Regions from separate parts of the Marinobacterium aestuarii genome, predicted to be linked through region 3. Evidence: predicted binding sites of a transcription regulator. Region 3 holds the regulator's gene; each other region holds the start of a gene.
The links. Region 3 encodes LexA, which represses DNA repair genes until DNA is damaged. Its sites were predicted from a motif close to TACTGTNTANNTANACAGTA; they were not measured.

Region 1 (10,375 bases), 790 kb from region 3:
CCTCCCATCCATTGGCGGTGCTGGACAGCGTGCGTCTGGCGGATCTGGAGCAGTACCGCCAGCTCATGGCGACCACAAGGTCGATGCACTTCAGCCGCCAGCCCGAACTTAGGGGTGGGCGCAACTGGCGGGTGGAAAGCCAGTACGGCATTCTGGCGCTGGTGCGAGAAGGCTTTGGCTGGGCCTATCTGCCACGCCATTTCGTGCAAAATGCGCTGGACCGGCAGGAGGTCAGGCAGCTGCCGCTGGCGTTTCAGCAGGTGGATATCCAGACCGGGGTGGATCTGATCTGGAGCCGTGATCGGGCACCGGGTCAGGCCTTTCGCTGGCTGATCGATTCCCTCACCAGTGCGGGCGCCAGCACCCCGAGCCGTTAAGCCACTGGAATATCATTACCCGGATGCACCAGGGCACCGAGGCCCGCCGCATTCAGCGCCTGCAGCAGCATGGCTCTAATGCTGGTGGCCTGTTCCTGCGCCAGTGCCAGGCGGAGCAGTTCCTGGCCCTGCTGGCGGCTGAAGGAGCGGATTACCCATTTGATGCGCGGCAGATCCCCCGAGCTCAGGCTCAGACTTTCAACCCCCAGCCCCAGTAACAGCAGTGCGACGGCGGGATCCCCCGCGGCTTCTCCGCAGACACAGACCGGCTTGCCATGCAGCCTGGCGGCATCTGTTACCTGAATCAGCGCCCGTATGACCGCAGGATGCAGCGCATCAAACCAGCGCGCTACGCGTTCGTTGTTGCGATCCACCGCCAGCAGGTACTGGGTCAGGTCATTGGTGCCGATACAGAGAAATTCCACCCGCCGGGCCAGTTCCTCGGCCTGGTAGACGGCGGCGGGTACCTCGATCATGACACCCAGCGGTGGTAGCACTATATGGTCCTGCTGGTTCTGTAACTCATGGCAGGCGCCGTTGATCAGTACTATGGCTTCATCCAGATCCTCGACACGGCTGATCATCGGCAGCAGCAAACGCAGGTTGCCCAGGCCAGCGTTGGCCTTGAGCATGGCGCGAATCTGCGTGAGGAATATATCGGGGTTGTCCAGCGAGATACGAATGCCACGCCAGCCCAGGTAAGGATTGGCTTCCTGTACCGGGAAATAGGTCAGCGCCTTGTCGCCGCCGATATCCAGGGTGCGCAGTGTCACCGGGCGGGGGTGGAAGGCCTCCAGCACCTGGCGGTAGAGCAGGTACTGTTCGTCTTCGGTGGGGAAGCTGTCGCGCACCATAAAGGGAAACTCGGTGCGATAGAGCCCGATGCCCTCGGATCCCCGGGACAGCGAATGGCTCAGGTCCGATAGCAGCCCTGCGTTGGTATAGAGCGGCAGGCGCACGCCATCCAGGGTTTCGGCGGGCAGATCCCGCAGGCTCTGCAGCTCCTGTGACAGCTTTTTCTCCTGGCGCTGCACGCGTCTGCAGTCCTTCTGCAGGGATTCGCCGGGGTTCAGGTAGAGTCGCCCCTGGTAGCCGTCCACGATCAGGCGTGTGCCATCGAGTTTGCCGAGCTCGACGTCACCGGTGATGCCCATGATGGCGGGTACTCCCATGGAGCGGGCCAGGATCGCCAGGTGCGAGAGGCTAGAGCCGTGTCCTGATACTACGCCGGCCAGCCGTTCGGTCGGCACGGCGGCAAGATCCACCGGGCTCAGATTCTCGCCAATAAGAATGGTGTGGGGCGGGTAGTCTGTTTCGCAGGAAGCGTCACTGGGCAGCAGTCTGGCCAGCAGGCGGTGGCCTATATCACGGATATCGTGGGCCCGCTCGCGCAGGTAGGGGTCGTCCATGGCTTCAAACAGCCGCACATGCTCCAGAATGCTTTCACGCAGCGCCCCGGGTGCCCAGTTACCCTGGCGAATGCGATGTACAGTGGCGTCGAACAGCTCCTGGCTGCGGGCAATCAGCGCATAGGCGCGAAACAGCGCCCGGTCTTCTGCGCTGAGACCCGGCTCCAGGCGTTCGGCCAGCAGCTCGAAATCCGCCGCCACGCCATCGACGGCTGCCTGCAACGCCGCAACTTCGGCCTCGCTGTCCTCAGCCGTGCGGTCCGGTACCTGATCGAGGTCCAGCGTTGAAAACACCAGCACGCCGGTACCCATGGCGATGCCTGGCGCGCCGGCACCGCCTTCGTACTGGCTTGGACTGTTGCTCTGGACCTGGGTGCTGCCCTGCAACGCATTCTGGCTGAGGGAGAGCGCAATGCTGCCGGCCAGCTGTGTCGCCAGAGTCGAGAGAAACGCCTGCTCGGATTTTTTGAAGCGGTTCTGTGCACACTGCTGTGCAACCAGCACGCCCAGCAGTTGCTGGCGGTGAATAATAGGTACACCGAGGAAACCGTGGTAAGCCTCCTCATCGGTACCTTGCAGCTGGCAGTAACGTGGATGAGCCGGTGCGTTGCGCACATTCACCGCTTCCTGCCGTTCGGCGACCCAGCCCACGAGGCCGGTGCTGTGACGTAAGTGCAGCTTGCCTGCGCCCTGGGCGTTCAGCCCTTCGCTGGCCATGAGCACATAGTGGCTGTGGGCCTGGTCGCTCAGGTACACCGAGCAGGCATCGGTGTGCAGGGTATTGCGCACGCCGGCGACAATGGCCTGCAACGCCGATTCCAGTGATTCCGCCTGGCTGACCTGCTGGATGATCTGGTGCAGTTCGGTCAGTTTCTTCACTGAACTGGCGCTTTTGCGTGGGGTCGTCTGGGGGGGCGGGGGCTTTTTTTCTGAGTGATGGCTGGCATCTGCACCAGCATCGAGGGCGTTTCGCGGTGGCGTCTTGTTCGACATGATTGCTCCTTCTGGAGAATCAGGAGCCTGGCGCAACCACACAGGTGCGCCCCATGCGGCCAGGCTACTGTATGGCAATCACTTTATAGGGCCAGCAGGGTCTTGTCATTGTCGGAAAAGGGGGATTTACAGAATAAAGGCGGTATAGCGAGGCCCTGTCTGGTCGCTGACGCGAAGTGTTCGTCACGGCAGGGCCGGTCACAGCAGTGACAGCTGATCTCCCGCCTGGGGCGGTACGCAGAACAGGTCGGTGCGCAGCGGGGATCTGCGATCTGCGCGCAGACCGAACTTGTTGCTGGCCAGTCGAAAACGCTGGGCGATCATCTCGGCGAACAAGCCCTGGCCGCGCATCCGGCTGCCAAAGCGGCTGTCGTAGGCGGCGCCGTTTCGGCTTTGCTGAATCAGGCTCATGACGTGTTCGGCGCGCTCCGGATAATGGCAGTCGAGCCATTCCCGGAACAGGCCTTCAACCTCCCGTGGCAGGCGAATAAAGACGTAACCTGCACAGCGTGCGCCGGCTGCTGCGCTGGCTTCGAGCATGGCTTCCAGTTCGCGGTCATTGATCATGGGGATCAGTGGCGCCAGCAGCACACCGACCGGCACACCGGCGTCGGTCAGTGCGCGGATGGCGTGAAGCCTCGTCTGGGGGCCGGCGGCGCGGGGTTCCAGCGTGCGCTTGAGCTGTGGGTCCAGGGTGGTCATGCTGATCATTACCGAACACAGCTGCTGGGCAGCCATGTCGGCGAGCAGGTCCAGGTCGCGGGTGATCAGAGCGCCCTTGGTGATGATGCTAAAGGGGTGACGAAAGCGCGCCAGCACCTCCAGCAGGTCGCGGGTGATGCGCCTGTGCTGTTCCAGCGGCTGGTAGGGGTCGGTGTTGGCCCCCAGGGTGATGGGTCTGCAGCGGTAATTCTTCGCCCGCAGTTCCTGTTCCAGCCGTTCGGCCGCGCCCTCCTTGACGATGATATGGGTCTCAAAGTCGAGCCCGGGTGAGAGATCCCAGTAAGCGTGGCTCGGGCGTGCGAAGCAGTAAATACAACCATGCTCACAGCCGCGGTAGGGGTTGATTGACTGTTCGAAAGGCACGTCGGGTGACTTGTTGCGACTGATAATCGTCTTCGGTCTTTCGTTGATTTGCACGGTCGTGATGCGCGCCGGCATTTCGCCATCCTCAACAGGATCGATGTCACTGCGGGTCGGCGCGAAGCGGTTGGCGGGATTGGAGAGGGCGCCGCGGCCCTTGAGGGGATTGGACATTGCGGACTACTGCTGCGAATTAGTACTGTTTAAATATACAGCATTTTGTCGGGGAGGCGAATCTCTGTTGCGCAGTTCAGCAGGGCATAAATGGATAGGGAGGGAGATGGCGCAGACCTGCATGCCATTCAAGGCGTTCGGCCTGCTGCGCAGGGTGCCGGATTATGTAACGGCAATTTCCGGCAGCAGGCGGTCGTACTCGTGCTTGACCACCCCGTAGCATTCGCAGGCCCTGGCTTCCAGCCCGGCCCGGTCCAGGATGCTGATGTGGCCGCGCTGGTAGCGGATCAGATCGGCCGCCTGCAGTTTTCCGGCGGCCTCGGTGACGCCCTCGCGGCGTACGCCGAGCATATTGGCGATCAGTTCCTGCGTCATCAGTAGCTCGTCCGACGGCAGTCGGTCACGGCTCAGCAGCAACCAGCGGCAGAGTTGCTGGTCAAGCGAGTGGTGCCGGTTGCACACCGCCGTCTGTGCCATTTGGGTCAGCAGTGCCTGGGTGTAGCGCAGTAGCAGATGCTGCAGCGCGATCGAATCCTGGAACGCCTGCTTCAGCAGTTGTCCCGGCAGCCGGTAGGCGTGGCCGGCGCTCTGGACGACGGCACGGTTGGGCATGGTTTCGCCGCCCATGAACAGGGCAATGCCGATGATGCCCTCGTTGCCGACCACGGCGACTTCGGCCGAAGCGCCATTGAGCATGACGTAGAGCAGGGAGACGATGGAGTCGGTCGGGAAATACACATGGCGCAGCTCGTGGCCGGACTCGTAGAGCACGTGACCCAGCGGCAGCGGGACTCTTTCCAGGTGTGGACTGATGCGGGCATATTCATCCGCCGACAGGGCGGCGAGCAGGTGATTTTCGAGAGGGTCATGAAGGGGCGGCACGGTCGATCTCCTGTCCCGGTCATACGCCACGCACGAAGTCCCCCTGGTTGACAGGGCTTATTCGATGCTTGACGTACTACTATTATAGAAAGTTCGGCCTGGCCCGGCAGCCGATTGCGACCGCAGTGGTCGAGGCAATACGCACTATGAGCGTTAGCGTACAGAACTTTTATAGTATCCGCGACATGATGGAGTCAAGGATCGACGTTGGAATTGGAAACTGCCCTGGTAATGGGGTCGTGGAAGCCTTCACGGTCTGTCCGGTACAGCCACTGAAAGAGGTCATTCCATGAAAACGCTACACAATATTGCACGTTGCGCCCTGGTCGCAGTTATGTTTCTTGGTCTGGCGGCGTGTTCCGGCATGTCGCAGCAGGATACCAATACCGCCATAGGTGCCGGCGTCGGCGCCGTCGGCGGTGCTGTACTGACCGGCGGCAGCACTATAGGTACCGTGGGTGGTGCCGCAGTCGGCGGCGTCATTGGCCACGAAATCGATACCAAATAGGACGGGTCCGCTTACGTTAGCCCGCATCGTCTTGTTCACTTGAGGATTGCCGCGCCCGCCGTTTTGAGCGGGCGTGGTTTTTTACGCAGGGTCGTGCTGCCGTGCAGCCCGAGCACCTTAGGCACAAAAAAAACCGGTTCCCTGGTAAAGGGCACCGGTTTTTTGGGTCTTGGCGCTTGTGGCCTTGTATCGAGGACCTAGCTTTATCGACGCCGTTTCAGGCCCAGGGCCAGCGAGATAACGAAGAGTACGATAAAAACCAGGAACAGAATTTTGGCAATTTCAACGGCGCCGGCGGCGATCCCGGTGAATCCCAGTACCCCGGCGGCAAGGGCAACAATGAAAAATACCACGGCATAATACAGCATCTGTTTTTCGCTCCTCGGTTAGCGGGCCAGACTGTTAACCGGCAGTCAGGCTGCCGTCATTTGATCCGCATGTCGTTTTTGACCGACCTAACGCCCTCGACGTGACGAGCCAGCTCGACCGCCCTGTGGCTATCGGCGTGTGAACTGACGAAACCGCTCAGTTGCACCACGCCCTTGAAGGTCTCGACGTTGATCTCAATGGATTTCAGTGTGGGTTCGTTGAATATTGCCGCCTTCACTTTGGTGGTGATGACAGTGTCGTCGATATACTCACCGGTTCCTTCCTGTTGCGCGCTGGATGCGCAGCCCACGAGCAGGGCCAGCATGGCAACCAGGAAGAAGGCGGGAAAACGTTTCAGTAATGGCATGGTTGAGTACTCCGATAGTCAGGGGGCAGTCGGGTTAGCTTTCGACTGCAGTGGCGAGCAGCAGGTACAGGCGTACGCGCCCCCGTCATGGTTCCGATAGTCGTTTACTTCGAAGCCTGCGTCTGTGCGCAAGCGCACATTGCATCGTTTCTTTAGCGTCCCGACCGCCAAGCCCGTAGCGCATGGCGGCGACCAAGGACCAGGCCCAATGGCTATCACGACGCTTGCATGATCCGGCTGTAAAGCGAATTGTCGCTACCAAAACAGCTACAGGCGGACGCCTCCAGGCCGTTGCGATCAAGAATCCGGATATCGCCGCGGTGGTAGCGGATCAATTTGCGTTTTTGCAGCCTGCTGGCCGCCTTGGTGATACCGACACGACGTACGCCCAGAATCCGGGCCAGGAATTCATGGGTGACATGAAAGCAGTCCGAGTGCGCCCGATCCTGTGCCATCAGCAGCCAGCGGGCAAGGCGTGCCTCCAGCAGATGGAAGCGGTTGCAGGCCGCGGTCTGCGCCAGTTGGCCCATCATCACATAGAGATAGCGTTGCAGCAGACGGCGCCATGCCGCGCTGAGTTCGAGTTCGCGGCAAAACTGCGCGGTCTCCATGCGCAGCGCCTGGCCAGGCGCCAGTACGCTGGCGTGCAGACAGGACAGGTTCAGGCCCAGTACCAGCGAGATGCCCAGCATGCCTTCATCCCCGACCAGCATGACCCCCAGGAGGGTGGACCCGTTTAGTGTGGTCGTCAGGGAAATGAAGCTTTCTGTCGGAAAGTAGACATAAAGCAGGGGGGCGTCAGGTGTCGCCAGAACCTCGCCGAAGCTCAGCGTTACCGGCTCGCAACGAGCGAGAAAGCGCTGTTGTTCCGGGGCTGGCAAGGCCGCGATCAGTCGATTGATGGCAGGGACAGGTTGCATAATGGGCACAATGATTTTCCTGATGTGGAAAATACAGCAAGCGGTATCGGTTGCAGTCGATAGGCAACACCGATAGCGCCCCCTGACGCTGAAGCGTCCACTGAAGCTTGAAGCCAAAGCGGGAGACTGTCTGGACGCTAGCGCACATAGCACTTCTGCTGCTCCGTGCGTTCAGGATTATGGCTGTGAACGGGCAGGGCCTGTCGGAGGCGCCGGCGACGGGGTCTTCGAGGCCCGTTTATCCGCTGCACGCCTATGAGCGCTAGCGTACAGATGCCCCTGCCGAAAGTGGGCGATGATGGTCCTGACGATCGACACAGGCAACCGGATTGACCGCTGCCGTCGGCGTCATGCGCGCCGTGCCTGGGCATGAATCCTCGATCGGGTGGCACTCAGGGCTCGTACCCTCTACACGTTAGGCAGGAGACTCGTCATGAAATTAATCTATGGATTGCTGCTGACGGTGCTGATGCTGGGCGGTTGTGAAACCATGAACAGCCCGTCCAACAGTTCCGTCTATGGCAGATCCGACAACAGATCCGCTTACGACACATCCGACAGCAGATCCTACGGTACACCCGACTACAGATCACCTGACTACCGGGAGTCCGGCTACAGGGAATCCGATTATGCTAACCGCAATCAGACCATTTATTCGGGTTACGGTGTCGTGCAATCCATCGAACTCGTACGACAGGAGAGCGGTGCCAACAGTGGTGGCGGTGTGGGTATAGGCACTATCGCCGGTGCCGTTGTCGGGGGTGTGGTCGGAAACCAGGTGGGGTCCGGTCGCGGCAACACGGCGGCGACGCTCATAGGGGCGGCCGGCGGCGCTTATATCGGCCATGAGCTGGAAAACCGGCAACAAACCCAGACCGCCGATGCCTACAGCGTCCGTGTGCGCATGGAAAATGGTTCCACTCAAACGCTGCTGCTGAGCAATAACCCCGACCTGCGCCTGGGTGACCGGGTAAGAATCAGTAATGGCGTCATTGAACGATACTGACAGGGCGACAGGGCGACAGGGCGACATGACGTTGCCCGTTAAGGGTTCGCAGGTCAGCTGTCGTACACCGAATCAACCAGAGGTAGTGATTATGAAAAGGCTCAAGACCTTCGGCACTGTGTTGTTCACGACAGTGTTGCTGGCAGCATTGCCAGGCTGTGAGAAGGAAGGACCGGCAGAGCAGGCCGGCAAGGAGGTCGACAAGGCAATGCAGGAGGCCGGCGATAAGCTTGAACAGGCCGGCGAAGATATCAAGGAGGCGGCCAGCGACAAATGACCTGGCTTGTGCTGCTACACACGCAGACATCGATTGGCGATGTCTGCCCTGAGATCCGCAACAGGAGCTGTTCTCTATGAACTGGGATATCGTTGAAGGCAACTGGAAGCAATTCAAAGGCAAGGTGAAAACGCAGTGGGGCAAGCTCACCGATGATCACCTCGACAAGATTGGCGGCAAACGTGACGCGCTGGTGGGCAGGATTCAGGAGGCGTACGGCGTATCCAAAGACGAAGCCGAAGCGCAGATCAGGCGGTTTGAAGATCAAAACAGGGATTAACCGGTATCGGTTGCAGCAGCACACCTTTGCACCACGCTTCAGTCCCCGCCGTGAGCCGTTCGCAGCGGGAGGGCAGGGGCCCTCCCGGCCAGGGGTTAACCCTCTTTCATATCCAGGCTGAGCTGGCGGCCACTGGCGACCAGGTAGCCGCGCGGCTGAGTATCAGCAAGCGCACGGTCGACAACCACCGCGCCAACATCCGCAAGAAGCTTAATCTTAATAACGCGGCTGAACTGACACGCTATGCGCTTGAAAACGGCCTCTTGGGGGAGCCTGGCAGCGGCTTCAAGCGTTAAGCTGTGGCGCACCGCCGCGTGCCAGGTGCCGAGTGCAGGACTAAGCTGTGATTGTGAAATAACAATCGCAGCAAGCTGCTAAAGGAGCACCCCTCATGAGCGTTAAACCCATTCCCGATGGCTTTCATACGGCAACGCCTTATCTGGCGATCAAGGGGGCCGCAGAGGCCATCGAATTCTACAAAAAAGCCTTTGGCGCCACTGAGCGCTTTCGCCTGAACATGCCGGACGGCGGCGTCGGCCACGCGGAAATTCAGATCGGCAACAGCAATATCATGCTGGCCGACGAGTGCGGTGAGTCCGGTTTTCAGAGCCCGGCCACCCTGGGCGGTTCAAGCTTCGGTCTGCATCTGTACGTCGAGGATGTGGATGCACGCTTTGCCCAGGCCATTGCCGCCGGTGCCACCGTACTGAATCCGGTCAAGGATCAGTTCTACGGCGATCGCCTGGGCAGCCTGAAAGATCCTTACGGACACGTCTGGTTCCTGTCGACCCATATTGAGGATCTGAGCGAGGAAGAGATCGCCCGGCGCGCCCAGGCGATGTTCGAGCACGAAGGCTGATTTCTGCCGGCAGACTTTCAAGTAACAGAGCATGAATAGCGGGAGGTCAGCATGTATCGGTTGAAGAAGATGAGCATAAGCGTGTTGTGGGCCACGCTGCTGCTGTTGCTGGTCGTGGCGAGTACTGTCGCGGTGTCGGACAGCGCCGGGGTCAATATCAGCGAGGGGAATAGCACGCGGATCTATGAGTTACCGGCGGGCTCAAGGCCCCACGATGTGGCGCCGGCGCCGGATGGCAAGGTCTGGTATACCGGCCAGCGCCGCGGTGTGCTCGGGATTCTGGAGCCGCAAAGCGGGGCGGTGCGTGAGGTGTCGCTGGGGCAGGGCTCGGCCCCCCACGGTGTGATTGCGGGGCCGGATGGCGCCGCCTGGATCACCGATGGCGGCCTGAATGCCATAGTGCGCTTTGATCCGGCATCCGAGGCGGTCACAGTGTTCCCGCTGCCGCCACAAAGGCCCCAAACCAACCTGAATACCGCGGCTTTCGATGGCGACGGCCTGCTCTGGTTTACCGGCCAGAACGGAATCTATGGAAGGCTCGATCCTGCCAGTGGTGTAATGCAGGTTTGGGATGCTCCGCGGGGGCGTGGACCCTATGGCATTACGGCAACGCCCGACGGTGAAATCTACTACGCCTCTCTGGCCGGCAGTTATATTGCCCGTATCGATCGCAGCACGGGTGATGCCATCCTGATCGAGTCGCCGCGCGCGGGGCAGGGCGCGCGCAGGGTCTGGTCAGACAGTACCGGCCATATCTGGGTGGCTGAGTGGAATACCGGCGTCCTCAGTCGGTTTGATCCGCGTGATAGCCGCTGGGCTGGCTGGACGCTGCCGGGCGCGGGGCCACGGGCCTATGCGGTCTATGTGGATG
Region 2 (10,375 bases), 2.3 Mb from region 3:
CGAAGCGAAGCGCGCATTCAGTGCGTCACATTGTTCTGGAGGCGGCCGTATTTCTGACAACAAGCTTCGGCGGTGCCGGCCTGCTGGGCTGCTGCGTTTTGCAGCGCCATAAGCACTCAAGATGTACTGGCCGCATATTCGCAAGCAGGTTATTCAGATGGTTCATATCGCCAAATTTGATCGTGACACTGTGGTCAGGAGCGCCATGGCGCTTTTCTGGCAGAAAGGGTTTGGCGGAACCTCGACGCGGGATCTGCAGCAGGCGCTCAATATGCACCCCGGCAGCATTTATGCCGCTTTTGGCAACAAGGCCGGGTTCTCTCGGGAAGCGCTGGACGCCTACGCGGACGGCATGGCGAACGAATTGCTGGTGCGGGTCGAGGACAAGGATCCTTCGTGGCAGGATTCAAGGCCTTTGTGCGTCAGGTGCTGTTTGAGTCGCAGGTGGGAGCCTGTGCAGAATCCTGCATGCTGGTCAAAACGCGCATGGAGCTCGATGGCAAGAATGATGAACTGTATGCGCATGCGGGGTTGCATCTGCAGCGCATGAAGCAGCTGTTTACCCGTCTGGTCGAAGGCGACCGTCAGCGCGGCACGCTGATTGCGAGTACTCCTGTGGCGGAGCTGGCGCGCTATCTGCAGATTCAATTGATGGGCCTGCGCAGTTACAAGGCCTGTGGTGGCGAGAACACTGCGATTGAAGCGGTTATCGGGCGCCTCTTTGCAGGTTACGAGGCCTGATTATTACCCCCAGCTCGTCTGGTATATCTACTGGTTTTCGATATCAGGGCGCATGGCGCCCTTTTTGCCATCTGGGCGTAAGGGATTGAATTACCGCGCCTGCTGTTGATGAGGATATTAGTGCACTAATAGGGTGCTGATGTGCGGAAAGTCGGCGACTAAATGACGGCATCTGCGCCTATCTTTAATTTATTGTCAAATGCCGACAGTCTGTCATTCAATTACCCACCCAAATCTTTACAATACTGCGCATTTCCCCGCCCCAGTGCTCAGAGCCGCTCCCATGTACAATCAATATTACCCATACAATCCAGTGCATCACCCGGTGGTCCAGTTCAACGGCGATATTCATTATCGGATCGAGGGCGATCGTGCGCAGCTGGGTGCCGGTTTTACCATCACAGACCCGTATGCCTTCAGTCAGCGCCCTTGCCTGCTGCAGCTTTGGGCCTGCTCTTCTCGCCATGAGGGCGGCGCGCTGCAGGGTATCAAGATCGCCGAATGCCCAATCGATACCCAGGGCAGGGCAGCCGTTGTTGCTCTTGAGACCGCACTGGCGCTGCCGCCGGCGGGCCAGGACGACTATGCCATGGTGCTGGCGCTGGTTGGTGTGGGCGGCAATGGTGATGTGCAGCTGCACGACTACGCCAACTTCGCCAACCGTCAGGCCTTCAGCCAGCCGATGATACTGGGTGAGGTTCATTGCGAGGTGGGAGGGGATCATGCGAATCTGCTGGTTGATCGCATTCTTAATCCGCGCCAGGCCAGCAACCGATCCGGCTCCCTCTGTCTGGAGCTCTGGGTACTTGATGAGTCTTACCGGGGCGGCGCATTCAGCGGCACGCGGCTGGCCTCCAGGGCACTGGGTACGCTGTGTGGCGGCTTTGAATCGCTGCACAACCGTTTTGGCTTTGCCCTGAACCAGGTACCGCTTAATGGCGGATCCCTGGTGTTGATGTTGCGCGAGTGGACTGAAGCTGGCCTTCTGACCCGCGATTACCGCGTCCTGCCGTCGCCGCCGACTGAGTCCGGAGTACCGGCTGAGCTGGCGGCTGAATGTCCCCCCGCGCCGACCCTGGCGTCTGAACGCGTTGAGGCGAAAGTTACAGATGTGCCGGTTGCTGCCGAACCTATGCGTAGTCCGCTGGTGGCGGAATCGACGGTTGATCTGGGCGCCGACACACCCGCGTGCGAACCGGTGGAGATTCCGGCCGCGGCCTTTAACGCTGCTGCCGATACTAAAACGCCTGTCCCTGCGAAGCGGGCGTCCAGTCGAGTGTCGGTGAACGGTGCCAGCGCCCGGGAGCTGGCGCTGATAAAGGGCATCTCGCCACGCCTGGCGGCCGCCATCATCAGCGACCGTCCTCACGCTAGCCTGGATGCCTTGTTGCAGGTGCGCGGCATTGGCCGGCTGACCCTGGCGCGCATTCGCCCCTCTCTGAGTCTCTGAGTCGGGACTGGTCGTTGCACTGCGCGAGTGCGGCTGGCATCTTGGGTGATTCGTGATTCGTGATTCGTGATTCGTGATTCGTGATTCGTGAGCCGTAATTTGTGATTCGTAAGTCGTGAGTCGATATCAGGCGCCTTACTGGAGGGTATCTATGCAACAGTGGGTGGAACAGATCGCGCAGCGGATGCTGACGCGCCATTGGATGCTGGCAACGGCGGAATCCTGCACCGGCGGCTGGGTGGCGCAGGAGCTGACGGCCCTGGCGGGCAGTTCGGGTTGGTTCGACGCAGGTTTTGTGACCTATTCCAATGCTGCCAAGACTCGCATGCTGGGCGTGGCGCCTGAGCTGATAGAGCAGGAGGGGGCGGTGAGCGAGGCGGTGGTGCGGGCCATGGCAGAAGGTGCGCGGCGCCAGAGCGGCGGGCAACTGGCAGTATCCATCAGCGGTATAGCCGGGCCCGGCGGTGGCAGTGAGCTGAAACCCGTGGGGACTGTCTGGTTCGGCTGGGCCTGTGAAGGCCTGCCGACTGAGGCGCAATGTCACCTGCTGGCGGGGGATCGTGCAGCGGTGCGGCGCCAGGCGGTAGAAATCGCTCTGCGCGGCCTGCTGAAGCAGCTCGAAAAGGCCTGAAGGGGCGATTGGTGTCTGCAGTATAAAAAGCACTCAAAGAGGTTGCATTCCGAAAGCGATCTGGAATAATACTGTCCAAACATACAGTATCCGGTTTGGCACCAGAGTGCTGTATCCGACTAAGCGCAAGGGGTGGAAAATGGACGCGAATAGAAAGAAAGCGCTCGACGCGGCACTGGGGCAGATTGAACGTCAGTTCGGCAAGGGTGCGGTTATGCGCATGGGCGATCAGCCCCGTGAAGCCATTCCATCGGTCTCGACCGGCTCCCTTGGGCTGGATATCGCACTGGGCATTGGCGGCCTGCCCTACGGGCGTATCGTTGAAATTTATGGGCCTGAGTCTTCGGGCAAAACCACCCTTACGTTGCAGACGATTGCCCAGGCCCAGCGCCAAGGCAAGACCTGTGCCTTCATTGATGCCGAGCACGCGCTGGATCCGATCTACGCCGAGAAACTGGGTGTCGATGTCGATAATCTGCTGATGTCTCAGCCGGATACCGGTGAACAGGCGCTGGAAATTGCCGACATGCTGGTGCGTTCCGCCGCTGTGGATATGATCGTCATTGACTCAGTGGCGGCACTCACGCCCAAGGCTGAAATCGAAGGCGAGATGGGTGATTCCCACGTCGGCCTGCAGGCGCGTCTGATGTCCCAGGCGCTGCGCAAGCTGACCGGTAACGTCAAGAACACCAACTGCATGATGATCTTCATCAACCAGATTCGCATGAAGATCGGTGTCATGTTCGGCTCGCCGGAAACCACCACCGGTGGTAATGCCCTGAAATTCTATGCGTCCGTACGTCTGGATATCCGTCGCATTGGTGCGGTGAAGCAGGGTGATGAAGTTGTCGGCAATGAAACCCGCGTCAAGGTTGTGAAGAACAAGGTGGCGCCGCCCTTCCGTCAGGCCGAGTTCCAGATTCTTTACGGTCAGGGTATCTACCGCATGGGTGAGGTGATTGACCTGGGCGTGCAGCAGGGGCTGGTGGACAAGTCCGGCGCCTGGTATGCCTATAAGGGCGACAAGATCGGCCAGGGCAAGGCCAATGCGGCCAAGTATCTCGAAGAGCACAGCGAAATCGCCACCGAGATTGAAAATGCCATTCGCGAGAAACTGCTGGCCAAGCCCGCGCCCAAGACCAAGGCGGAAGAGCCTGTCAGCGAAACAGAAGATCTGAAATTTTGATCGCAGGCACCCCTGTGTATTAAGTTGATACTTTAAAGGCTCCTTGGTGGAGCCTTTTTTGTGCTCGTTTATTAATAAGAGGAGTCTGCTGGTGGTAGATATGGACGTGAGCGGTGTCGTTGCAGTGCGTGCAGTACCGGCGCTGGAGAACTTGCAGGCGATATTTTTTGATTTTGATGATGCCCTGGCGCAGTCGCTGGATATCAAGGCTGAAACCTTCCTGTCGCTCTTCCCTGAGCGCAGCGATGCACTGCGACAGCAGATTCTGGCGTTCTTCGTGCACAACACAGGACGGTCGCGCAGTACCAAGCTGCGCCATGTCTATAGCGAAATGCTGCAGGAGCCCTTGAGCGAAGAGGCGCTGGCGGCCCTGTGTCAGCAGTTCGCCGAGCGCAGTATGGGCGCGGTGATCGATTCGCCGGAGGTGGCTGGTGCCGATGCGCTGCTGCGCTTGCTGCAGGCGCGAAGCCTGCCGCTGTTCGTGGTGTCCGGCACGCCTGAAACCGAGCTGGTACAGGTGATCAAGGCCCGCGGCATGGCGGGCTACTTTGCCGGGGTGCGGGGCACTCCGGTGGACAAGGAGATCAATATTGCCGAGCTGCTCGATACCCACCGGCTGGATGCGTCGCGCTGTCTGATGGTAGGCGACGGCCGGGTTGACTACATTGCGGCCGAACACAATCGCATGCCCTTTGTCGGTGTGGTCAAGGGCGCCAACCCCTTTGCAGAGGGTATCCCGGTGGTGGCGGATCTCACCGAGCTGCAGCAGATACTGTGGGGGAATTTGCCGCCAGGCTGATACAAAAGCCGGCGCTGAGCGTACAGATAGCAGAAGCCTCCACGGGGGCTATTTAACCAAGAGGGATCTGCCATGCCCGTTATTCTGTATGTGCTTTTTATAGTGTCGTTGTTGCCGGTCGTGCTGGCCGGTGTGACCAATGTTTGTCGCATGCGGCAGTTCGAGCGTTTTGACAATCATAATCCGCGCCAGCAGCAGGCTCGGCTGGAGGGCATGGGTGCCCGTGCCCATGCGGCCCAGGCCAATGCCTGGGAGGCGCTGATGATCTTCAGTGCCACCTGCCTGATCGCCTACGCCGGCGGCGCTGACCTGACGGCGCTGAGCCTGGTGGCGCTGATCTTTCTGGCCTGCCGCATTGCGCACGCCGTTTTCTATCTCGCCAATCTTTCAGGGCCGCGTTCGCTGGCCTTTGGCGGCGCCATCTTGTGCTCGTTGTATATTGTGTTTCAGGCCGCAGCCCCGGGTTAAGTCGTTACAGCGGCAAGGGGGCCTGGGCTTTGACTTCGCGCAAGGCAAAGTTGCTTTCGATTTCCCGTACCATGCGCAACAGCTGTATCTGGCGCACCCAGCGGTCGTAGTCGGGCAGGTCGCTGACGACAACTTCGAGCAGGTAGTCGGCCGAGCCCGATACCGTATGGGCGTTGATAACCTGGGGCATGCCCAACAGTGCCTGCTCAAAGCCCGCAACGGATTCGATACCGTGATCCTGCAGTTTGACCTGCACATAGACGGTCATGCCAAGACCTATGGCCTGGCGGTTGAGCTGGACCCTGTAGCCCTGAATGACGTCGTCGCTTTCAAGCCGGCGCAGACGCCGCAGGCAGGGAGAGGGTGACAGGGCGACCGCATCGGCGATATCGGCATTGCTGAGGCGGCCATCGCGTTGCAGGGCCTGCAGTATCTTCAGGTCGATGCTGTCCAGTTCGGCTTTTTTAGTCATGGGGCTTTTGTTAACCGTTATTGCTAAAAATAGAGTCTCTGACGCCATAATCATCCCAAATTGGCTGTTTTTGCAAGCAAGTCGGCACGATTCGTTTTGCGTCTTTGCCCGATAATAAGGCCTCAAAATATCCGGCACAGGCAGGGATCATGGAGCAATATCGCGGCGAACCGCTGGTGAATGCAAAGGGACTGGCGGCCATGGCCGTAACGCTGTTGATCTGGGTCGGCTTTCTGCTGTCGCTGCGGGCCGAGAGTCAGTCGCAGCTTACGGCGACGGATCTTGCACTGCTGCGCTTTGGTCTGCCGGCCCTGTGCTTTGTGCCTTGGCTGCTAAAGCGTGGCTCGGGTATTCGCCAGATCCGCAGGCGCCATGGCCTGATGCTGTTGCTGGGCGGCCTGCCATTCTTTTATCTGATGTCCTGGGGCAGCGCTCTTGCGCCGGCGGCCCATGCCGGCGCTCTGGTGCCGGGTACAGCTCCCCTGTTTGTCACGGCTCTGGCGGTGCTGTTGTTTGGTGAACCCCTGCCGCGGCGTCGCCTGCTGGGGCTTAGTGTCATTCTTGCCGGAGTGCTGCTGTTGCTGGGCACCAGTCTGTTCGAAATGGATACCGGTTACTGGCGTGGTCATCTGGCGTTTCTCGGTGCCAGCCTGTTGTGGGCGTTCTATACCCTGGGTCTGCGGGTGCTGGGTGTTGGCGCCCTGCAGGCCACGGCGCTGCTGTGTTGTGTGTCCTCCCTGGGGCTGCTTGTATTGATGGGGTTTGGGCTGGTGGAATCGAAACTGCTATCGGTTGGCTGGGCTGAACTCTGGCCCTATCTGCTGACCCAGGGGTTGGGTGCCGGCATCGTTGGCGGCTTTAGTTATGGCGTCGCAATTCGCGAACTTGGAGCTGAGAAGACCGCAGCGCTGGGCTCTTTCACGCCGGCATTGGCAGCACTGGCGGCTATCCCGCTACTAGGAGAGACGCTGGCGCCGTCGACCCTGACAGGCGTGACCGTGATTATGGCCGGCGTGCTGCTGGCCAGCGGCGTGCTGGCGCGCCGCCCTGTTGCCTTGATACAGGCTCTGTAACCTTCATCTGCGCAGTGCCTGTTGTTCGGGCACTTGCCGCTTGCTTTTCACTTTCCCCTTTTGCCTTTCTGCTTTCATCTAGCTCCTTGCCCATTTGCGACCTGTCTGTCTGCCGCGAAAGTCTGCTTATGTGCGACAGCGACCCAGGTCGGTGTCGTAAATGAATATCATCAGGACGCCGGTGAACACTTTCCCTTGGGAGTTGAGGGCTACTATCGGTTCCATGACGCGTTGTTCTGTGGGGGAGCTGCCTGTCCTGATCTCAACTTTCACCGCTGTGGCGGTGGATCTGTTGACCTGAATCCCGGTGCGCGCTGCGCGCCACTAAAACCTTGTACTCAATTCCCGGCTGAATGTCCTGGCGAGGAGATTTTTAGATGTTTAATAATAATGACCTGATTCAGAATTTCGATGCAGACCTGTGGGCGGCCATGACCGCTGAGGTACAGCGTCAGGAAGATCATATCGAACTGATCGCCTCTGAAAACTACACCAGCCCGCTGGTGATGCAGGCGCAGGGCTCGCAGCTGACCAACAAATATGCCGAAGGCTACCCGGGCAAGCGCTACTACGGTGGCTGCGAATACGTCGATGTGGTTGAGCAGCTGGCCATCGACCGTGCCAAGGAGCTTTTCGGTGCTGATTACGCCAACGTGCAGCCGCACTCCGGTTCCCAGGCCAACGCCTCTGTTTACATGGCGCTGTGCGCACCGGGCGATACCGTGCTGGGCATGAGCTTGGCCCACGGTGGTCACCTGACCCACGGCTCCCACGTCAACTTCTCCGGCAAGATCTACAACGCCGTGCAGTACGGTCTGACTGAAAACGGCGAGATTGATTACGATCAGGTTGCAAGCCTGGCCCGTGAGCACAAGCCAAAAATGATCGTGGCGGGCTTCTCTGCCTACTCCCAGGTTGTTGATTGGGCGCGTTTCCGTGAAATCGCCGACGAAGTGGGCGCTTTCCTGTTCGTCGACATGGCCCACGTCGCCGGCCTGATCGCTGCGGATCAATACCCCAACCCGGTACCTTTCGCCGATGTGGTTACCACAACGACTCACAAGACGCTGCGCGGCCCCCGTGGCGGCCTGATTCTGGCCAAGGCCAATGCGGATATCGAGAAAAAGCTGAACTCCGCCGTATTCCCGGGTGGCCAGGGCGGCCCGCTGATGCACGTGATTGCTGCCAAGGCCGTGGCGTTCAAGGAAGCGCTGCAGCCTGAATTCAAGCAATACCAGACTCAGGTGGTCAAGAACGCCAAGGTCCTGGCCCAGGTGTTTATCGATCGCGGCTACGATGTCGTTTCCGGCGGTACCGAGAACCACCTGTTCCTGCTCAGCCTGATCAAGCAGGGCCTGACCGGCAAGGACGCAGACGCAGCTCTGGGGCGTGCCTCCATCACCGTCAACAAGAATGCCGTGCCTAACGATCCGCAGTCACCCTTCGTGACCTCGGGTCTGCGTCTGGGCTCGCCGGTGATCACCACCCGCGGCTTCAAGGAAGCGCAGTGTGAAGCTCTGGCTGGCTGGATTGCCGACATTCTGGATGCCATGCAGGCCGGCGACGCCCAAGCCGCTATCGCTGCAGTAAAAGACAAGGTCCAGGCTCTGTGTGCGGACTTTCCGGCGTACCGCTAAGCTTGATTCGCTGCGGGCACCTGCGGGTGCCCGGCTTTAGCATCACACATGCATGAATTATCCCGGTCTGACCGGGAGTCTAGGGGGAGCTGGCACTATGCAGCATTATTCCGGTTTCGGGCTGTTGAAACATGCCCTGAATTTCCACGAAAACTGGCAGCGCGTATGGCGCAATCCGACGCCGAAGAAAAAGTACGATGTCATCATCGTCGGCGGCGGCGGACATGGTCTGGCAACAGCCTATTACCTGGCCAAGGAACACGGCATCACCAATGTCGCAGTGATCGAGAAGGGTTACCTGGGCGGCGGCAACACGGCCCGTAACACCACTATCGTACGTTCCAACTACCTGTGGGACGAAGCGGCGCACCTGTACGAGCACGCGATGAAACTGTGGGAAGGTCTGTCGCAGGATCTGAACTACAACGTCATGTTCTCCCAGCGCGGCGTGCTTAACCTGGGCCATACACTGCAGGACATGCGTGATATCGAGCGCCGTGTAAATGCCAACCGCCTGAACGGCATCGACGGTGAAGTACTGGACGCCAAGTCCGTGCAGGAAATCGTGCCGATCATGGATTGCTCCGCCAATACCCGCTATCCGGTTATGGGCGCCTCCTGGCAGCCGCGTGCCGGTGTCGCCCGTCATGATGCTGTGGCCTGGGGCTTTGCCCGTGCCGCCGACGCGCTTGGTGTCGACCTGATTCAGCAGACCGAAGTGATCGACATGGTCATCGAAGACGGTGCCATCACTGGCGTAAACACCAACCGTCACGGCGTGATCAGCGCTGATCGCGTAGGCTGCGTGGTGGCCGGTAACTCCAGCGTGCTGGCCGGCATGGCCGGTTTCAGCCTGCCGCTGGAAAGTCACCCGCTGCAGGCCCTGGTATCCGAGCCGATCAAGCCGATCCTCGATACCGTGGTCATGTCCAACCACGTACACGGTTATATCAGCCAGTCCGACAAGGGTGACCTGGTTATAGGCGCCGGTATCGATGGCTACAACGGCTACGGCCAGCGTGGCTCCTACCCCACCATCGAGCATACGGTGGCGGCGATTATCGAGCTGTTCCCGATGTTCAGCCGCGTGCGCATGAACCGCCAGTGGGGCGGCATCGTGGATACCTGCCCGGATGCATGTCCGATCATTTCCGATACGCCGGTTGAGAACCTGTTCTTCAACTGCGGTTGGGGTACCGGCGGCTTCAAGGCGACGCCGGGTTCCGGCAATGTGTTTGCGGCGACCCTGGCCAAGGGTGAAGCCCATCCGCTGGCCAAGCCGTTCTCCATGTTCCGTTTCCACAACGGCTCGCTGATCGACGAACACGGCGCTGCCGGCGTCGCACACTAACGGGAGTTATAACGATGTTCTATATCTACTGCCCGCATTGTGGCGAACACCGCGAAGAAGAAGAGTTTCATGCCAAGGGTCAGGCTCACCTGGCCCGGCCGCTGGATCCGGACAACTGCACTGACCACGAATGGGGCGAGTATCTCTACATGCGCAAGAACCCCCGTGGTCTGCATCATGAACTCTGGATACACGCTACCGGCTGTCGCAAGTTCTTCAATATGACGCGCGACACCGTGAGTTACGAAATCAAAGAAGTCTACAAAATCGGGGAGCGGCCGACCGTGGTCGCCGCCAGCTAAGGAGCGGACATAATGAGCCAGAAAAATCGTCTCGCCTCCGGTGGACGCGTTGACCGTGCCAAGGCGCTGAATTTTAGCTACAACGGTCGTCAATACCCCGGTTTTGAAGGTGATACCGTCGCCTCGGCCCTGCTGGCCAATGGCGTTGATATCGTCGGACGCAGCTTCAAGTACAGCCGCCCGCGCGGCATCATTGCCGCCGGTGCCGAAGAGCCCAACGCGGTCCTGCAGGTTGGTGCAACTGAAGCCACCCAGGTGCCCAACG
Region 3 (10,375 bases):
GCGGCGGTTGCCAAATACAATGACCTTCTCGATGCCATTGACACGGATGTAATTGCGCAGCAGACGATACTTCTGACTGCTGGACACCAGGAAGACGGTCTGACTGATATTGTCGGTGGTCTTGCGATCCGGTTCGATCTCAACCCGCACCGGATCCACGGTCCATTGCTGCGCCAGGCTCATGATATCGTCGGAGAAGGTGGCACTGTAAAGCAAGGTCTGACGGTCTTCGCCCTTGCGCGGCGTCTGGCGAATGATGGTGCGCACATCGGGAATAAAGCCCATGCTCAGCATGCGATCGGCTTCATCCAGCACCAGCACTTCGACGTTGTACAGATCCACTTCCTTGGAACGCACGAAATCAATCAGTCGCCCAGGCGTCGCCACCAGAATATCCACCGGGCGTTCGCGCAGCTCCGAGCGCTGTTTTTCGTAATCCATGCCACCGACCAGCGCAACGGCACTGATATCGGCATATTTGCCCAGATCCACCGCATCGGATGCGATCTGCAGCGCCAGCTCACGGGTCGGCGCCACGATCAGCACGCGGGGCTCGCCCATGCGACGCTCTTCACCCAGCGGAAAGTCGATCAGATCGGTGATGATGCCGGTCAGAAAGGCCGCCGTCTTGCCGGTACCCGTCTGGGCCTTGCCAATAATATCCTTGCCCGCAAGCGCAGACTCGAGGGTGGCCGCCTGAATCGGCGTACAGTACTGATACCCCAGGTCCTGGATGGCGCGCAGCATGGCATCCGGCAGATTGAAGTCATGAAAACGCGACTTGCCTTCTTCTACTGGCACTACAAAATCCGCCGGTGACCACTTCTGCACCTTGGGGGCGCTGCGCGGGCGCGAGCCGCCACGCTTGCGTGAGGATCCGCGGGATGGACGTCTGCGCTTGTTGCTCTTATCGTCGTTAGTCAATGTGAAACCTTAAACCCTGTTAGTTCAGTTTGCGCCTGAAAGGTGGCAACGCATCCAGCAGCTGTCTGCCATAGCGTTTCGTGACCACCCGGCGATCCAGCAAAATAATGTTGCCGCTATCCTGTTCTGTTCTGAGCAAGCGCCCTACCGCCTGGGTGAGGCGCATGGAGGCCACGGGCACGCTCCAGTCAATAAAGGCATTGCCGCCCTGGCGCTCAATCCACTCCGCCATGGTTGCGTCCACCGGATCATCCGGCACGCTGAATGGCAGCTTGGTAATAATGACTTCAGTCAGGTAGTCACCGGGCAGGTCGACACCTTCGGCGAAGGACGCCAGACCAAAAATAATGCTCTGCGTGCCCTTGTCGATCGCCGCCCGATGCTGCTGCAGTATTTCATTCTTCGAAAACTGGCCCTGGGACAGAATCGTATTCTTAATGGAATCACCCAAGTGTTCAAGCACAGTGCGCATCTGGCGCCATGAACTGAACAAAACCAGGGTAGCACTGGCCTGGGGCAGCCGCTTGGCAAGAAAATCAGCAACCTCTGCAGTATGGGCCTCGGGGTTCGAGGGATCCGCCTGCATGGGGGGCACCCAGAGCTCGGCACAGCGCTGATGGTCGAACGGGCTTTGCAGCCGTTCGCAGGGGCTGTCCGCGGGCAAGCCCAGATCCACCAGCACACGGTCAAAGTGCCCCAGGGCCGTCAGCGTTGCCGAAGTGACAACAGCGCCGTAACAGTGCTGCCACAGATGCTCGCTAAGCGTTGCCGCCGCCGACACCGGGCTGCTGCGGCACTCGAAATCCACCCCGTCGGGAGATTCAATCACATTGATCCAGCGCGCCGTTGGCGAGCTGCCCTCGGGATCCGGATTGCGATAAGAACGTGCCAGCGAGTGGATCGATTGCATCCGCGAGAGCAATAACCCAGTTTGCGGATACCAGCGCTCCGCTGCATCCTTTTCGATCTCAGGAATACCGCCATCGATGGCTTCTTTAAGCAAATCCACGATTTGCTCGAACTTGACCACCGCCTTGTCTGCAACCTTGGCCACATCTCCCGCCTCGATGCGTAGCGCCTCGGGTAACTGGCCGTTGGGGAAGCGGAAACGATCCGACTTGGGGCTACCGCTGGATTCGGTGAGCAAAGCGCGCAGGGTGCGCTGAAAGCTCTCCAGACACTGATTCAGGTCGGTAAAAGGCTGGGCCAGCTGTGTTATATAGGTGCTGAGCACCTGATGTTCGCCACAGTCGACGCGCATTTTCTCCAGCTGGCGGGTGGCCGCCGAAAGCCAGCGAATGCTACCCGCGACTCTCATGCTGTAGGAGAAGTGACCGATCGCCTTGGCCGCCAGATGGTGGCCTTCGTCAAACACATAAATGCTGTCGGCGGGATCCGGCAGAATGGCGCCGCCCCCCAGGGCCAGGTCCGCCATCACCAGATCATGATTGGCAATCACCACCTCAGCCTGATCCAGGGATTCCCGCGCACGGTAAAACGGACAGGCACTGAAATTGTGGCAGCGCCTGTTGGTGCACTGCAAGTGATCGCTGGTGAGCGGATGCCACAGCTGATCTTCCAGTTCGCGCTTGAGGTTATCGCGGTCACCGTCCCAGCGGCCGGAGGCAAACTCGTTCAGCAGTTCGCGATAAAGCCCCAGGTCCGCCTCATCGAGCTTGTGGACCTGTTCATCTTCGTACAGCGCCATCTGCCCCATCGCGCCCTGACTGTCGAGAATACGCTCGGCCTTGCTGATACACAGATAGCGCCCGCGCCCCTTGGCCAAGCTCACCTTGACCGGCAACTGGGCGTGCAGCGCAATATCCGGCAGATCCTTGTACAGCAGCTGTTCCTGCAGCGCCACGGTTGCCGTCGAGAGCACCAGTTTCTTGTTGGCGGCCTTAGCTATCGGGATGGTGCCCAGCAGATAGGCCAGCGTCTTGCCCGTACCGGTGCCGGCTTCTACCAGCACGACATGACCCTCGGACTGGCGCACACCCGAGGCATCGGCCTGGACACCACCAATAACACGCGCAACGGCACCCACCATCTGGCGTTGCCCATAGCGCGACTTGAGACCCTTGGCGTCCAGAAACGCTCTATAGGCCTGCTGAATCTGTTGTTTGAGGTCCTCGGTTAGCAACGCGGCATCCGGATCAGCTGAGACAGGAGCCGCGATTCTAGCAAAACACTGGATATATCAACAGAATTTGCTTTACGGGATTAAGCTACTGTATATACTTACACCTACTGTATAAAACAACAGGTTAAAACCATGAAGCTGACTCGCCGACAAACGGATGTGCTCGAGTGCATCAAAAAGCATATCGAAACCTCCGGCTACCCGCCCACGCGGGCCGACATTGCGCGTGATCTTGGCTTCAAATCAGCCAATGCCGCTGAAGAACACCTCAAGGCGCTGGCGCGCAAGGGCGCGATTGAAATCATTCCCGGCACCTCCCGCGGCATACGCCTGCCGGACCTCGGGCTCGATGCCGCCAATGAAAGCCTGCCCATTGTCGGCCAGGTAGCGGCAGGCTCACCCATACTGGCCCAGCAGCATATAGAGGATCACTGCACCATTTCGGCGGATTTTTTCCATCCGCCGGCGCACTACCTGCTGCGAGTAAAAGGCCAGAGCATGCGTAATATCGGCATCATGGACGGCGACCTGCTGGCGGTACATCAGTGCCAGGAAGCCCGCAACGGCCAGATAGTGGTCGCGCGCATCGGCGACGAAGTTACAGTGAAACGCTTCAAGCGCGAGAATAATCGCGTTTACCTATTAGCCGAGAACGAAGACTTTGCCCCCATCGAGGTCGATCTCAGGGAGCAGGACATATCCATTGAAGGCCTGGGTGTCGGCGTTATCCGCCGCGGAGGAGAACCACTATGAACCTGGCACCGACCCCCAAATACCGTCGCACCCTTTGTCAGGGCAAGAGCCTAAATGCCGCCAGCAAAACCCCTGCCCTCAGCGGCAAAGGCGCCGGTAAACTGACCGAAATCATTACCCATGACAGCAACCTCTCCAGCATGCCCCTGCTGATGCCACTACTGGCACAACTGAGCCGGGATGATCGCTGGTTTGCCTGGGTCGCACCGCCTGCACTGCTGCCAAAAACACTGTTGACCGATGCCGGGATCGATCTTGGCAAGGTCATTCTGCTGCAACCCGACAGCGGCCACAGCGTGTTTGATCTCGCCCGCCGCGCCCTGAGTGCCGGCACCTGCCATGCGGTAATTTCATGGCCGGGCTACTTGTCGGAGTTTGAACTCAAGGCACTCGAACAGGCAGCGGCCTGTGGCGACAGCCAGGGTATTCTGATTCGGGGTCGGGAGCACGCCTGAAGCCGCCAGGCCTGCCTGCCTGCCTGCCTGCCAGGCCTGCCTGCCTGCCAGGCCTGCCTGCCTGCCTGCCTGCCTGCCCAAGCCTCATATTGAGTGACACTCAGGGCAAGAGGCGCGTGAGCTGCAGCGCATCCAGTCGATAACCACAGCCGTAGCCCAGCCCAGCCCAGCCCATGAGCGAACACCCATGAAGGTCCGGACTGCAGTTCGTAAATAGCAATTTTTGAAGAGAGGTTAGGGAAAAGCCGTTAGTGAATAACAGGCGGCCTGAGCACATCGGCCTCGGCTTCACGCTGGCGCGCACCCGCCTCAGCCACCAGCTGAACACCGGCGGACAGCATAATCTTGGCGATATTGATACGCTCGTCACCCAGCTTGCTGGACAACTCATCGGAAAAGCTTAGCGTCAGTAGCGGCTCATCCTGCTCACTGGAACGACGAACAACAATTTCACCCGTCTCCAGCATGACAATTTCAAGCAATGCGTCTTTCATTTAATCCTTTCGCCTTCTGCTTCGGCGCCCGGTGCCGCCTTGAAACCTGCTACCCGCACCTTTATCAGCATGCATAGATCCGCTCTATACCTGAGTGACCGCCAGCGACACTCAGGGTAAAACGGCTACTGCAACCTCACCATTCCTGCATGCCGGCACGCAAGCGCTCGACAAGCTGGGCCAGCTCGCGCTGCCATAGCTGACACTGCTGAGGCGTGACTTGCGTTACCGTATCGGCACTGAGCGGCATCAATCGAATCTCGGACTGACTCTCAACCGCATTGAGCGCCTGGGCCTTGGCGCCTGGCTGCCAGCAGGCTTCATAGGCCGCGCGCAAGCGCCGCAGCCAACTGGCGGCATCCTGCTCCAGCGAGGCCAGTTCGGTACGCTCGGGCGACTGCACCGCCGCCTGCTCAAAGAGCGCATCAAGGTCGGCAAAACTCTGCAGCTGTGCCACCTCCAGACGGTAGTGATCACCGATTTCACACAGAAAGGCACCATAGGCCGACGCCAGATGGAACAGCACCGACTCCTGGCAACACTCAACCTGAGCCTGACGACTCCAGCCGGTGGAAACCTGCGCCTGGGCCAGCTGCTCCAGCTGCAGTTGAACAAAGTTCAGCTTCTGGCTGGTGCGGGTCACAAATACGCTCATGCAATCTACTCCGCCACCGGCTATTTGGCTTTTTTGGCCTTTTCTTCCACCACCCAGCGACCGCCATCAAAGTAGGCGCGCCACCCGGTCGCCTTGCCGTCAACCTCCGTCATCACATACTGCTCCTTCGTCTTGCGACTGAAGCGTATCAGCGTGGGATTGCCATCAGCATCCGCAACGGGCGCATCAAACAGGAAGCTGTACTTGGGGTCGATTGCATCCTTGTGAGGCAGTAACTCCCCAACCTTGGGCGGCCGGGTTTCACGATTTTTCGGAAACTGACTCGCCGCCAGGAACAGGCCACTGGCACCGTCACGCAGAATATAGGTATCGTCAACCTTTTCGCACTGCAACTCAGGCATCGGCACCGGATCCATCTTCGGCGGCGCGGCCTCGCCGCTTTTCAGCAGCTTGCGGGTATTCTTGCATTCGCTGTTGGAACAGCCGAAGTACTTGCCGAAACGACCCGTTTTAAGTTCCATCTGGGCGCTGCACTTGTCGCACTCGATGGTCGGACCTTCATAGCCCTTGATGCGGTAACTGCCAAACTCCACTTCAAAACCGTCGCAATCCGGATTATTGCCACAGACATGCAGTTTGCGGGTCTGGTCAATCAGGTAAGAGTCCATCGCGGCACTGCATTTAACACAGCGGTGCTTCTTGCGCAGCAAACGTGATTCAGCCTCATCGTCGGCATCTTCACTCACCACCTCGTCGCCGGACACCAGGTTGATGGTCTCCTTGCAGCGCTCCTTGGGCGGCAGCGCATAGCCGGAACAGCCCAAAAAGACACCGGTACTGGCAGTTCGAATCATCATCACTCGGCTGCACACCGGACAGGGAATATCGGTTTCCGTCGGCGTATTGGGGCGCATGCCGCCCTCTTCGCTGCGCGACTCTGCCAGCTTCTGGACGAAACCTGCGTAGAAGCCATCGAGCACCTGCTTCCAGTTCTTGGAACCACTGGCCACATCATCCAGCGCCTCTTCCATGCGCGCGGTAAAACTGAAGTCCATCAGATCGGTAAAGTTTTCCGTCAGGCGCTCGGTCACGATATCGCCCATCTTCTGGGCATAAAAGCGCCGATTCTGTACCTCGACATAACCGCGGTCCTGAATCGTGGAGATGATCGCCGCATAGGTGGAGGGACGGCCAATACCGCGCTTTTCAAGCTCCTTGACCAGGCTCGCCTCGGTGTAACGCGGCGCAGACTTGGTGAAGTGCTGCTTGGGATCAAGCACTTCGAGTGCCAGCGTCTGACCGGCCTTGAGGTCCGGCAGAATAACATCTTCGTCGTTCTTGCCCTTGGTCGGAAACACCCGGGTAAAGCCATCAAACTTGAGAATTCGACCGCGCGTACGCAGCTCAAAGTCGCCGGCACTGACCTGCACCCGCGTACTGAGATATTCCGCTGGGTTCATCTGACAGGCCAGGAATTGCCGACGGATCAGGTCGTACAGCCGCTCGGCGTCGCGCTCCATATTGGTCAGCGCCGTCGCCTCGATACTGACATCGGACGGTCGAATCGCCTCGTGTGCTTCCTGCGCGCCTTCCTTGCTGCTGTACACCACAGGCGCGTCAGGCAGGTATTTGCTGCCAAACATATCGCCGATATATTCGCGACACTGCGCCACCGCGTCAACGCTGAGGTTGGTGGAATCGGTACGCATATAGGTGATGTAGCCGGCCTCATACAGCCGTTGCGCCATCATCATGGTCTTCTTGACGCCGTAGCCAAGGCGCGTACTGGCGGCCTGCTGCAGCGTCGAGGTAATGTAGGGCGCACCCGGCTTGGTACTGGTCGGCTTGTCTTCACGCTTGACGACCTGATAGGTCGCACCTTCAAGCAGCTTCAGTGAAGTGCCGGTTTCCTGCTCGCTGACCGGCCGGAATGCCTGATCCTTGTAACGGGTCACCTGCAGTCGCACGGCAGCCTTGTCTGCGGTCAGGGTATCGGCGTGCAGCTCCCAGTACTCTTCGGGCACAAAGGCACGAATTTCCCGCTCACGCTCCACCACCAGGCGGGTCGCGACCGACTGCACGCGCCCGGCGGACAGACCGCGCGCAACCTTTTCCCATAGCAGCGGCGACAGCATATAGCCCACAACACGATCGAGGAAACGTCGCGCCTGCTGCGCATTGACCCGCGCCAGGTCAAGCTCGGAGGGCTTCTCGAACGCCGCTTTAATGGCCTTCTTGGTGATTTCGTTGAACACCACGCGGCGGTAGCGGGAATCATCGCCGCCGATGGCCTCACGCAGATGCCAGGCAATGGCTTCCCCCTCGCGGTCCAAATCGGTCGCGAGATAGATTTCGTCGGCGTTCTCCGCCAGACGCTTCAGTTCTTCAACGACCTTTTCCTTACCGGGAAGAATCTCGTAGTGGGCCGCCCAGCCATTGTCAGGATCGACGCCCATGCGTCCGATCAACTGCTCCCTGGACTTGCGCTCCTTGTACACCGCCTTGTCCTCGGGCGACATCTTGCGTGTCAGCGCCGCCTGGCGTGCCCGTTCCTTCGGATCACTTTTGGTTGCGGTTCCGCTGGTCGGAAGATCGCGAATATGGCCTACGCTCGACTTAACGACATACTGGCTGCCGAGGTATTTGTTTATCGTCTTGGCCTTTGCCGGAGACTCGACGATAACGAGTGACTTTCCCATAGAATAATGTTCCTTGGCGCGGAATCGGCTAACTGAATCAGCGTGCATATATAAGTGCTGACATTGCGGGGGTCAAGCAAAGCGAAGAAAAAGCTGCTTTTTAGGCCGCGATAGGGTCAGAACGCTGCATCAGATGAAAAATGCTTCTGTTACACTTTATAATTCAGAGAGTTAATAACCAACCCCCATGGCACTCATGCTGCACGACAACATCATCATACTCATCACGATCGCCGTTGTCGGACTCCTGGCCCTGATTGGAAGCCACATTATCAGCCAGCGCGAACAGCATGCCCGCAGCCAAGCTGCGCGGGTAAAGTGGCTCGGTCAACAGGCGGAACACGGCATCAATGCCCTGGGAATTTTGCGTGCCTGCAGCTGCAAGCCAGAGATCATTGAACGGATTGAAAGCCATGTTGCAGGGCTGATCAGTGAAATGGCGACCCTGACGCCGGACAATCCGCTACTGAGCACACTCAACAGCCAGAAACAGAGTGCGGATCGCGCCACGGCAGCTGCCGCGGCGCTGAACAGCGATCGCGCCATCAAGCGGGCATCCATCTTCATTAATTACGCCCGCGAGCTGTTAACCGAGATGGCGCAGAACAAAAGCCTGCCACCGGCACTTGCCAAAAGCTATGCCAAGGAGCTGCACTGGCTGAATGTATCGATTATCGCCACGGCACACCTGACTCAGGGTCAGAAAAGCCTTGGTCTGCAGGACAAACCCGCCGCCCTGTCGCACCTCAAGCACGCCAAGGCGGTACTGACCCGCGCCATGGTACCGCAGCAGTTCAAGCAGGAGCGTCTGACCCAGATCCAGACCCTGCTGGACAGCCTGGAGCCGCGCCCGCAACGTTCAGACGGTGTCTTGGCGGACAATCTGGATGCCTATTTCAAGGATCACTGAACCTTTAAGGACCGCCACACAAGCGACGTCTGAAAAGCACCATTAAGCCCACAGCATCAGATAAGCGCTTTCACGCCTTGTCGATACGGGCAAAGCGTGCGACCGGCTCACCGGCAGGACCTGATACAGTTTCGATAAACATTGACAGCGGCCGCACCCAGAGTTCGCGCTCGCCGTAACAGGGTCTATACACCACCAGCCACTCTTCGGTTTCCGAATGACGGGCACAGCCCACCACTTCGTACTCACTGCCCTTGTAATGCCGATAGAGCCCCGGCTGCGGCTGTTGCAGATTGCTCACATTTACCTCCTGTCAAAAACCCTGGTCTGCGATTTTTCGCAGAACGGCCTGAATCTTCTCGACACCCTCAACACCACCACGCTCACCCCAGAATGCAGTGACGTAGAGCGACGTCGACTCCAGCGCAACCACATCCTCCGGCAGCCCCGACAACGCCTCTGCCAACATATCCAGCTGTTCTCGGGACAGCATTCGCTCGCCCTGCTTCCAGCTCCAGCCTGCAGGCAAACCTTCATTGGCCAGCGACTCGAGACGAAACAGCTGCCAGGGCTGCAGACGATCACGCTGCGCCGCACTGAGCCCATGACGCAGATGTCGGTACGCGGCACGCTCATACTCCTCGGCCTCGGCCTCGCCCGTTGCTCGCGGCGCCGCCAACCTGACCATCTGCACCTGCAACCCCAGGGTGCGGGCCTTGCTGCGCACCAAAGCCTGCGCCTTTTCCCGCGGCGTTGGCATGGCCCACATCATGGAGCCTATGAGCGACAGCATGATCAGTACAATTATTCCCCAGGTCCACATAAAGTTGCACGCCTTACTGAAGGTTTGAATGCCCGATTACCGGGCCACTATGCTAATCTCAAGTTAACGCAACCAGACGGAAACCTTTGATCATGAGTGCTTATAAACGAATCTTGCTGGCGGTTGACCTGTCTGAAGAATCAGATCAGCTAATCGACAAAACCTGTGAGATCGCCGAGCGCAACAACGCAGAGCTGAGCCTCATTCACGTGATCGAGCCTCTGAGCTTTGCCTACGGCGGTGATGTCCCGATGGACCTGACCACCATTCAGGAGCAACTCGACGATCATGCCCGCGTTAAGCTCGACAGCTTTGCCGCCCGCCTCAGCCACCCGGTGACCCACAAGTTCATTGTCAGCGGCCATACCGAATCTGAAATCCACCGCCATTGCGACGAGCATTCCATTGATCTGGTGATCGTGGGCAGCCATGGCCGCCACGGCCTGTCACTGCTGCTCGGCTCAACCGCCAATGGCGTACTGCATGGCGCCCACTGCGACGTGCTCGCCATTCGCGTGCAACCGATCAAATAAGGTTCTGCCCGGGGCCGGCCAGCAC

Region 1: a site for LexA is predicted at 4,060-4,079, ahead of A8C75_RS09570 (PA0069 family radical SAM protein). Genes of this name have one in related genera too.
Region 2: a site for LexA is predicted at 2,892-2,911, ahead of recA (recombinase RecA). Genes of this name have one in related genera too.

What each region holds. Positions count from the first base shown of each region.
Region 1 is NZ_CP015839.1:2,167,830-2,178,204, forward strand. Features, by position in the region: gene A8C75_RS09560 (LysR family transcriptional regulator) at 1-377, shown strand, start outside; gene ptsP (phosphoenolpyruvate--protein phosphotransferase) at 374-2,665, opposite strand; gene A8C75_RS09570 (PA0069 family radical SAM protein) at 2,978-4,036, opposite strand; gene A8C75_RS09575 (Crp/Fnr family transcriptional regulator) at 4,199-4,918, opposite strand; gene A8C75_RS09585 (glycine zipper 2TM domain-containing protein) at 5,208-5,426, shown strand; gene A8C75_RS09590 (DUF1328 domain-containing protein) at 5,630-5,794, opposite strand; gene A8C75_RS09595 (BON domain-containing protein) at 5,851-6,162, opposite strand; gene A8C75_RS09600 (Crp/Fnr family transcriptional regulator) at 6,378-7,082, opposite strand; gene A8C75_RS09605 (outer membrane lipoprotein) at 7,516-8,088, shown strand; gene A8C75_RS09610 (hypothetical protein) at 8,180-8,365, shown strand; gene A8C75_RS09615 (CsbD family protein) at 8,442-8,645, shown strand; gene A8C75_RS09620 (response regulator transcription factor) at 8,696-8,941, shown strand; gene A8C75_RS09625 (VOC family protein) at 9,037-9,504, shown strand; gene A8C75_RS09630 (Vgb family protein) at 9,574-10,375, shown strand, end outside.
Region 2 is NZ_CP015839.1:696,716-707,090, forward strand. Features, by position in the region: partial or broken gene A8C75_RS24225 (TetR/AcrR family transcriptional regulator) at 206-307, shown strand; gene A8C75_RS23875 (TetR family transcriptional regulator C-terminal domain-containing protein) at 397-741, shown strand; gene A8C75_RS22895 (ComEA family DNA-binding protein) at 1,025-2,191, shown strand; gene A8C75_RS03040 (CinA family protein) at 2,343-2,822, shown strand; gene recA (recombinase RecA) at 2,962-4,008, shown strand; gene A8C75_RS03050 (HAD family hydrolase) at 4,109-4,807, shown strand; gene A8C75_RS03055 (MAPEG family protein) at 4,880-5,275, shown strand; gene A8C75_RS03060 (Lrp/AsnC family transcriptional regulator) at 5,280-5,747, opposite strand; gene A8C75_RS03065 (DMT family transporter) at 5,897-6,820, shown strand; gene glyA (serine hydroxymethyltransferase) at 7,198-8,457, shown strand; gene A8C75_RS03075 (sarcosine oxidase subunit beta family protein) at 8,555-9,808, shown strand; gene A8C75_RS03080 (sarcosine oxidase subunit delta) at 9,823-10,110, shown strand; gene A8C75_RS03085 (sarcosine oxidase subunit alpha) at 10,123-10,375, shown strand, end outside.
Region 3 is NZ_CP015839.1:2,958,282-2,968,656, forward strand. Features, by position in the region: gene rhlB (ATP-dependent RNA helicase RhlB) at 1-924, opposite strand, end outside; gene dinG (ATP-dependent DNA helicase DinG) at 944-3,067, opposite strand; gene lexA (transcriptional repressor LexA) at 3,200-3,820, shown strand; gene A8C75_RS12970 (cell division inhibitor SulA) at 3,817-4,275, shown strand; gene A8C75_RS12975 (hypothetical protein) at 4,524-4,769, opposite strand; gene A8C75_RS12980 (DUF6586 family protein) at 4,906-5,424, opposite strand; gene topA (type I DNA topoisomerase) at 5,445-8,084, opposite strand; gene A8C75_RS12990 (DNA topoisomerase I) at 8,272-8,994, shown strand; gene A8C75_RS12995 (DUF1653 domain-containing protein) at 9,065-9,295, opposite strand; gene A8C75_RS13000 (hypothetical protein) at 9,308-9,817, opposite strand; gene A8C75_RS13005 (universal stress protein) at 9,910-10,350, shown strand.